Regions from separate parts of the Actinomadura verrucosospora genome, predicted to be linked through region 2. Evidence: riboswitches for the same ligand, from Rfam matches in the RefSeq annotation. Region 2 holds a riboswitch; the other holds the start of a gene.
The links. Region 2 has a riboswitch for glycine ahead of gcvT (glycine cleavage system aminomethyltransferase GcvT). Riboswitches for the same ligand answer to the same signal wherever they lie in the genome.
Positions count from the first base shown of each region.

Region 1 (4,491 bases), on a different contig from region 2:
TCGATGTTGCCGCCCTCGTCGCACGTGACGACGACGACCCGCATCCCGGCCATGACGGCGCTGGCGGCGTTGGTGCCGTGCGCCGAGGAGGGGATCAGGCAGACGTCGCGGTGCTCCTCGCCGCGGGACGCGTGGTAGCCGCGGATGGCGAGCAGGCCGGCCAGCTCGCCCTGGGAGCCGGCGTTCGGCTGGACGGAGACCTTCGCGTACCCGGTGATCTCGGCGAGGAAGCCCTCCAGCTCGCCGATCAGCTCGACGTAGCCGGCGGCCTGGTCGAGCGGCGCGAACGGGTGGATCGCGGCGAACTCCGGCCAGGTGATCGGCTCCATCTCGGCGGTGGCGTTGAGCTTCATCGTGCAGGAGCCGAGCGGGATCATGGAGCGGTCGAGCGCGATGTCCTTGTCCTGGAGCCTGCGCAGGTAGCGCAGCATCGCGGTCTCGGAGCGGTGCGCGTGGAAGACGGGGTGGGTCAGGTAGGGGCTCTCGCGGCGCAGGGCGTCCGGGAACGCCTCGGGGACCTCGCCCACCTCGGTCGCGCCGAACGCCTCGAGCACGGCCGTCACGTGCGCGGGCAGCGTCGTCTCGTCGCAGGCGACCGCGACCCGGTCGGGGCCGTCCGGGCGCAGGTTGATTCCGCGCTCGCGGGCGGCCGCGACGACCTCGGCGGCGCGGCCCGGCACGCGGGCCAGGACCGTGTCGAAGAACGAGTCGTGGACGACCTCGACGCCGCCGGCGCGCAGCCCCGCGGCGATCTCGGCGGCCCGGCGGTGCGTCCGCTGCGCGATCGCGGCCAGCCCCTCGGGGCCGTGGTACACGGCGTACATGCTCGCCATCACGGCGAGCAGGACCTGGGCGGTGCAGATGTTGCTGGTGGCCTTCTCGCGGCGGATGTGCTGCTCGCGGGTCTGGAGGGCCAGCCGGTAGGCGGTGGCGCCGTCCGCGTCGACGGACACGCCCACGAGCCGGCCGGGGAGCTGGCGCTGGATGCCCTCGCCGACCGCCATGTAGCCGGCGTGCGGTCCGCCGAACCCGTAGGGGACGCCGAACCGCTGCGCGGAGCCCACCGCGATGTCGGCGCCGGACTCGCCGGGCGGGCGCAGCAGGGTCAGCGCCAGCAGGTCGGCGGCCACGACGGCCTTGGCGCCGCGCTCGTGGGCCTGCGCGATGACGGGTTCCAGGTCGCGGACGGCGCCGGACGCGCCCGGGTACTGCAGCAGCACGCCGAAGAAGTCGCCGTCGGGCAGGCCGCGGGACAGGTCGGCGATGACGATCTCGATGCCGAGCGGGATCGCGCGGGTCCGGACGACCTCGATCGTCTGCGGGAGCGTGTCGACGTCGACGAGGAACGCCCCGGGCTCCTTGCGCCGGGAGACGCGGTGCGCGAGGGCCATGGCCTCGGCGGCGGCGGTGCCCTCGTCCAGCATGGAGGCGTTCGCGACGGGCAGCCCGGTCAGGTCGCCCACCATCGTCTGGAAGTTCAGCAGGGCTTCGAGCCGCCCCTGGGAGATCTCCGGCTGGTAGGGGGTGTAGGCGGTGTACCAGCCCGGGTTCTCCAGCACGTTCCGCATGATCACGCCGGGCGTGGTCGTCCCGTGGTAGCCGAGCCCGATCATGGACGTCAGGACGGTGTTGCGGGACGCGAGCTCGCGGAGCCGGTCCAGCGCGGCGGTCTCGCTCAGCGCGGGCGGCAGGTCCAGCGGACGGGACGTGCGGATCGCGGCGGGGACCGCGTGGTCGATCAGCGCCTCGGCGCCGGAGTAGCCGATGGCGGCCAGCATCCTCGCCTGGTCGTCCGGCGAGGGGCCGACATGCCGGTCGGCGAACGCCGACCGGGGATGCTGCGGCGCGGCCACAGGGGCGAAGAACTGGGCGGTCATGGAGGGCCTCCTGGCTGCTGCGGTCGCTCAGGTGCGCCGCCGGCGCGGGCCGGCGGCCGTTCTCCCCCTCTGTCATGGCACCTGAGAGCTTCACCCGCGCGGCGGGGTTTCCCCTTCGGTGAGCCGCCCTTCCCCGCGCGCGGGGACCGACGCCTGCTTTCCAGAGGTGCCTCGCCCGTGCGGTCCTTTTGCCTGAGAGGTTCCGGGGAGGTTGCCCCTTCGGCGCCCCACGCTGGCGGCGTGGGGTCTCTCCCGCACAGGGTTGACGGCATGTCCTAGGTCGAACCCTACCCAAAGGCGCGTCCGCGACGTCGTTCCGGCCCGCCGGAAGGGGCCGCGCCCCGCGGCGCGGGCGGTCTACCGGCGAGTACCATGTGCTGACTCACCTGGGGCGCGACGGCCCCGGGCCGCACGGGGGCGGGGAGACGAGGCTGCGGGATGGACGCGCGTCCCGGCGGCGGCCCCGCGACTCGACGGCGCGCCGCCGGGTCTGGGACGCTGATCACGATGGCGGATGGTCAGGGCGGCGGTACGGCGTGACACAGACCCACGACGGAGCGGTGCGCCCGGCGCAGGGCGCGGTCGGCGCGCCCGTCGACGAGCCCGCCCAGCCGTACCGGATCCGCCGGCCCTCCGACGCCATCCGGTTCGCGGCGTCCGTGGTGGGGCTGGCGGCGGTGATGCTGCTGGTGTCGATCGCGCAGCAGACCACCCACGGCCTGCAGACCGACATCGCGCAGGGCACCGCGCACGCGCCGCGGCTGCTGCTGACGCTGGCGACGCTGGTGTCCAGCTTCGGGGTGCTGGCCGTGCCGATCGCGTTCGCGATCGAGCGGCTCTTCCACAAGGACGGCGTCCGCGTGGCGATCGCGCTGCTGGCCGCGATGATCGCGTTCGGGATCACGGTGGGCCTGGACGACCTGGTGGTGCGGGCCGCGCCGGGCGGCGTGCTCGACTCGCTGATCTGGGGCGGCACGGAGACCGCGCCGGTGCACACCGACATCGCCCCGGTCATCGCCTTCGTGAGCGCGGTCGGGATGGCGGGCCGCGCCCGCTGGCAGGCCGCGACCTGGACCATGATCGGACTGGCGGCGCTGACGGGGCTGACGGCGTCCTACGCCTCCGTCGCCGCGCTGGCGGCCACCTACCTGCTCGGCCGCGCCATCGGCCACGGCACCCTCTACGCCGTCGGGACGCCGAATCCCCGCCCGTCCGGGACGGCCGTGGTGGCCGCGCTCGAACGGCTCGGGCTGCACCCGCGGCGGGCGGCGCGCCTGGACGGCACGCACGACGCCGACGAGACCCGCCGCTACGGCGTCGCCCTCGCCCCCTCCCCGCAGGGCGGGTACGGCGCCCGGCTCCCGGCGGGCCGGGGGCGGCACGGCGACTGGGACGTGGAGGTCCGCGTCCTGGACCGCGACCAGCAGACCGCCGGGCTGCTCTACCGCGTCTGGCGGCTGCTGCGGCTGCGCGGCGCCACGACGGGGCGGACGCTGCGGTCGCTGCGCCGGTCCCTGGAGCTGGAGTCGCTGGCGGCGTACGCGGTGGACGCCGCGGGCGCCCGGACGCCCCGGCTCGTCGGCACGTGCGAGGTCGGCACCGAGGCGGCGCTGCTGGCCTACGAGCACGTCCCGGGGCGGCGGCTCGGGGACGTCCCCGACGCGGAGATCACCGACGAGCTGCTGGCGGACGTGTGGCGGCAGTTCCGGGCGCTGCAGGCGGGGCGGCTCGCGCACCGGCGGCTGGAGGGCGAGGCGGTCCTGGTCGGCGACGACGGGCTGGCCTACCTGACCGACCTGCGGTTCGGGGAGACGGCGGCCGGCGACCTGGCGCTGCGCCTGGACCTCGCGCAGCTGCTCACGACGCTGGCGCTGCGCGCGGGGCCGGAGCGGGCGGTGGGGACGGCGGCGCCGGTGCTGGGCGAGGAGGCCCTCGGCGGGGCGGTGCCGCTGCTGCAGCGGGTGGCGCTGTCGCGGGCGACCCGCACCGCGCTGCGGCACCACAAGGACCTGCTGACCCGCATCCGGGAGCAGATCGTCCGGCTGAAGCCGGAGACGGAGGCGCCCCCGGCCAAGCTGGAGCGCTTCCGGCCGCGGACCATCGTCAGCATCGTGGCGCTGTCGGTCGCGGCGTACATCGTCATCCCCCAGGTGACGAGCCTGGACATCGGCCGCCTCGCGGCCACGGCGAGCTGGCACTGGGTGGCCGCGGCCCTCGGGGCGGCGGCGCTCACCTACGTCGCCGCAGCGTTCATGCTGATGGGGTTCGTCCCGGAGCGGCTGCCGCTGGGGCGGACGGTCCTGGTGCAGCTGGCGGCGTCGTTCGTGAAGCTGGTCGCGCCGGCGGCCGTGGGCGGCGTCGCCGTCAACACGCGCTACCTGCAGCGCTCGGGCGTCCGGCCCGCCCTCGCCGTCGCGAGCGTGGGCGCGTCCCAGCTCGTGGGGATGGTCACCCACATCCTGCTGCTGGTGCTGTTCGGGTTCCTGACCGGTTCGACGGCGAAGGCGACGCAGGACCTGGCCCCGTCCCGGACGATCGTGCTCGCGGTGCTCGGGCTGGGGCTGCTCGCGGGGCTCGCGCTGACGGTGCCGCGGGTGCGGCGGGTGGTCGCCTC
Region 1 is NZ_BAABEV010000045.1:60,423-64,913, forward strand. It holds gene gcvP (aminomethyl-transferring glycine dehydrogenase) at 1-1,877, opposite strand, end outside; glycine riboswitch at 1,937-2,047, opposite strand; glycine riboswitch at 2,048-2,142, opposite strand; gene ABD944_RS34320 (lysylphosphatidylglycerol synthase transmembrane domain-containing protein) at 2,414-4,491, shown strand, end outside.
Region 1: it holds a riboswitch for glycine, as region 2 does, so the genes downstream of both, gcvP (aminomethyl-transferring glycine dehydrogenase) here and gcvT (glycine cleavage system aminomethyltransferase GcvT) in region 2, are expected to answer to the same signal.

Region 2 (4,491 bases):
CCTTGACGGGGGTCCCGCAGGGGGAGAGGGCGCCGGAACGTCACAGGTTCGGGTACAGGGGGTGCTCGTCCGCCAGCGCCTTCACCCGCGCGGCGAGCGCGTCCCGGTCGAAGGACGGCTGCAGCGCCAGCGCGATCACGTCCGCGACCTCGGCGAAGTCCTCGGCGGTGAAGCCGCGGGTCGCGAGGGCCGGGGTGCCGATCCGCAGACCGGACGTCACCATCGGCGGGCGCGGGTCGTTCGGCACCGCGTTGCGGTTGACCGTGATGCCGATGTCGTGCAGGCGGTCCTCGGCGTCGCGCCCGGTGAGCTCGGAGTCCACCAGGTCGACCAGCACGAGGTGGACGTCCGTCCCGCCGGTCAGCACCTTGACGCCGGCCTTGGCGCAGTCCTCGGCGAGCAGGCGCTCGGCGAGCAGCTTCGCGCCCTCCACCGTCGCCGCCTGCCGGGCCCGGAACTCCTCCGACGCGGCGATCTTCAGGGCGACGGCCTTGGCGGCGATCACGTGCTCCAGCGGGCCGCCCTGCATGCCGGGGAACACCGCGGAGTTGATCTTCTTGCCGTACTCCTCGCGGGCGAGGATCAGCCCGCCGCGGGGACCGCCGAGCGTCTTGTGCGTCGTCGTCGTCACGATGTCGGCGTGCGGGACGGGCGAGGGGTGCAGCCCCGCCGCCACCAGGCCCGCGAAGTGCGCCATGTCGACCATGAGCAGCGCCCCGACCGAGTCGGCGATCCGCCGGAACGCGGCGAAGTCGAGCCGCCGCGGGTACGCCGACCAGCCCGCCACGATCATCTTCGGCCGGTGCTCGGCCGCGAGCGAGGCCACCTCGTCCATGTCGACCAGGCCGTCCTCGGCGCGGACGTGGTACGGCACCACGTTCAGCACCTTGCCGGAGTAGTTCAGCCGCATCCCGTGCGTGAGATGCCCGCCGTGCGCGAGGTCGAGGCCGAGGATCGTGTCGCCGTGCTGGAGCAGCGCGAAGTACACCGCCGTGTTCGCCTGCGCCCCGCTGTGCGGCTGGACGTTCGCGTGCTCGGCGCCGAACAGCGCCTTGGCCCTGTCGATCGCGAGCTGCTCGGTGACGTCGACGAACTCGCAGCCGCCGTAGTACCGGCGGCCCGGGTACCCCTCGGCGTACTTGTTCGTCAGGACCGACCCCTGAGCCTCCAGCACCGAGACCGGCGCGAAGTTCTCCGACGCGATCATCTCCAGGGTGCCCTGCTGGCGGCGCAGCTCCGCGGCGACGGCCTCGGCGACCTCCGGATCGGCCGTCGCGAGGGAGTCGTTCAGACTCATGATTCCTCGATCAGCTTGTCGTAGGCGGCGGAGTCGAGCAGGTCGCCCGGCTCCTCCGAGATCCGCACCTTGAAGATCCAGCCCTCGCCGTACGGGTCGTCGTTGATGACCTTCGGCTCGTCCACCACCGCGCTGTTGATCGCGGTGATCTCGCCGCTGACGGGGGAGTAGACGTCGCTCACCGACTTGGTCGACTCCACCTCGCCGCACGGCTCGCCCGCCTCGACGGTGTCGCCCTCCGACGGCTGCAGCTCGATGTAGACGATCTCACCGAGGGCGTCGGCGGCGTGCGCGGTGATGCCGACCGTGACGATGCCGTCCTCGCCACCGAGGCCCGACACCCACTCGTGCTCCTCGCTGTAGCGGAGCTCCTCCGGAACGCTCACGATCACTTCTCTCTTTCCACTGTGGGGGCGCGCCCCACACCGCCGGACAACTTGTTCAGGAACGCTTGTAGAACGGCAGGGCCACCACGTCCACCGGCTCGTGCCGGCCGCGGACGTCCACGGCGAGGCCCGCCTCCTCGACGCCGCTGTCGAGGTACGCCATGGCGATCGGCGTGCCCAGTGTGGGCGACGGGGCGCCGCTCGTCACGATGCCGCACGGCGCGCCGCCGGACGTGACGACCTGGTACCCCTTGCGAGGCGCGCGACGCCCCCGCGCGACCAGTCCCACGAGCCTACGGCCCGGCGGGGTCTGCGCCTGCGCCGCCAGGGCGGCCTTGCCCACGAAATCGCCTGGCTTGTCCAGCTTCACCACCCGGCCGAGGCCCGCCTCGAACGGCGTCGTCTCGGCCGTCAGCTCGTTCCCGTACAGCGGCATCCCCGCCTCCAGGCGCAGCGTGTCGCGGGCCGAAAGCCCCGCCGGGACGACCCCCTCCACCGCGGCGAGCGCCCTCCACAGCCCGACCGCGTCGGACGCGTCCACGAACAGCTCGAACCCGTCCTCGCCCGTGTACCCGGTGCGGGCGACCAGCGCGTCCACGCCCGCGACCCGCCCCGCCAGGATCGCGTAGTACTTCAGGTCCCCCAGCGGCGCGTCCGTGAACCCCTCGAGAATCCCCTGGGAACGCGGCCCCTGCAGGGCGATCAGCGCGTACGAGTCGGACCGGTCGTCCACCGCCGCCTCGAACCCCGCGGCCCGCTCGACCAACGCCTCCCGGACGACGGCGGCGTTCGCCGCGTTCGCCACCACCATCCACGTCTCGTCCGCGAGCCGGTAGACGATCAGGTCGTCCAGGACGCCGCCGTCGTGCCCGCAGATCATCGTGTAGCGGGCCTTGCCCACCGGCATCGGCGACAGGTTGCCGACCAGCGCGAAGTCCAGCGCGGCCCCCGCGCCCGGACCCGACAGGAAGATCTCCCCCATGTGCGACAGGTCGAACAGCCCCGCCCCCGTGCGGACGGCCTGGTGCTCGGCGGTCTCGCTCGCGTAGCGCAGCGGCATGAGATGGCCGGCGAAGTCGACGAGGTTCGCGCCGAGGTCCTCATGGACGTCGTGCAGCGGCGTCTTCTTCGCGGTCGGATCGGCGGACATGGGCTCGGCTCCTTCGTCACGGGCGCGCGTGGTCCATCGTCCCACTCGCGCACCGGGCGTATCGGTGCCTCCCCCTCTGTCATCGGCGCCTGAGAGCTTCACCCGCCGCGCACGGCGGGCTTTCACCTTCGGCGGGGGACCGGAGTCCCCGCTTTCCAGAGGTCGCCTGGCCCGTGCGGTCCGTGGGCCTGAGAGGTTCCGGGGAGGATTTGCTCCTTCGGCGTCCCCCACCGGCTGCGAGGGACTCTCCCGCACGGGATCATCAGCTGTCGAAGAAGGCTAGCAGTGTTCATTGTGTTTTTTGAGGTCGGGGCCCTGGGGGCCCCGACCTCAAAAAACACGTGCGATCGCTGCATCGCTCCGTCTCGCCTTGCGGCTCGCTGCGCGATCAGGTTCTCGCAAGCTCGAACCTGCCTTCGGACGCGATCGCGAGTGTTGGGGTCGTCGTCGGCTGAGGTGGCGGCTTAGGTCGTCTCGTTAGACGGTTGCTGCTGGTGCTTCCGTTTCGGTGTCCCTCTGTGCGGGTCGTTCGACCGTTGCGCTTCTTGGTGATGGGAGCGCGGTGGGCGGTGGTCGTCAGCGTGGGGGTGGGGTGGCGGGGGGCGACATGGACTTCACGCAGGTCTGCAGGGCGGCCCTGATCTTCTTCAGCTCGTCGGGGGCGGGGGATCTCGTGGGGTTGGGGGTGGGCATCTGGACGCCCTGGGCGTGCATGCAGTCGTTGAAGGCCTTGACCGCCTTCGACTGGGCCGGGGGGAGGGGCGTCGTCTCGGCGCCCGTGCCGGGGGCGGAGGGGGCCTGCGTCCTGGCGGTCGGGGCTGGGGACGACGCGCCCGCCGTTGTGCCGCCGTCGTCGTTGCCGCCGCAGCCGGCCAGGGCCAGCGTCAGGGCCAGGACCGCTACATGACCGCGCTTCAAGGGGGAACCTCCGTGGCCGGGGTGGGCCGCCCATGATGGGCGGTCGGCCCTGCTCGCGGATACGCGCTCTCGTGCCAATGATGCGCGGCCGGGTTAGCACCGTGCATCAAAGTGGCCTCCGGCACGGACCGCTTCTTCGTTCGCCTCAACCGGATCGCGGGCCGTAACGTACTCTGAACTGGTTGTCGGAGATCACCCCCGGGTGCGCGGGGTGGACGGACCCGGAGGGCACGCCGCATGGTCTACTACCTGGCTGGAGCGTTGATCCTCTTCTTCGGCCTGCTGGTCTCCATCGCGCTGCACGAGCTCGGGCACTTCTCCTTCGCCAAGCTGTTCGGGGTGCGGACCACGCAGTTCATGGTCGGGTTCGGGCCCACCATGTGGTCGAGGCACAAGGGCGAGACGGAGTACGGGGTCAAGTGGATCCCGCTCGGCGGCTACATCCGCATGATCGGCATGCTGCCGCCGCGCAAGGGCGACGCGCCCGGGCAGGTGCGGCGGATCAGCACCGGGCCGTGGCAGGGGCTGATCGAGTCCGCGCGCGGGGCCTCGCTGGAGGAGGTCGGGCCCGGCGACGGGGACCGCGTGTTCTACGCCAAGAAGTGGTGGCAGAAGCTGCTCATCATGTTCGGCGGGCCCGCGATGAACCTGCTCCTGTCGGTGATGTTCTTCGCGATCCTGCTGATGGGCATCGGCGTCAACCAGCCGCAGCCGGTGATCAAGGAGGTCGCCGAGTGCAT
Region 2 is NZ_BAABEV010000047.1:61,829-66,319, forward strand. It holds gene ABD944_RS35040 (serine hydroxymethyltransferase) at 41-1,297, opposite strand; gene gcvH (glycine cleavage system protein GcvH) at 1,294-1,683, opposite strand; gene gcvT (glycine cleavage system aminomethyltransferase GcvT) at 1,739-2,833, opposite strand; glycine riboswitch at 2,907-2,995, opposite strand; glycine riboswitch at 3,000-3,095, opposite strand; gene ABD944_RS35055 (hypothetical protein) at 3,410-3,751, opposite strand; gene ABD944_RS35060 (M50 family metallopeptidase) at 3,989-4,491, shown strand, end outside.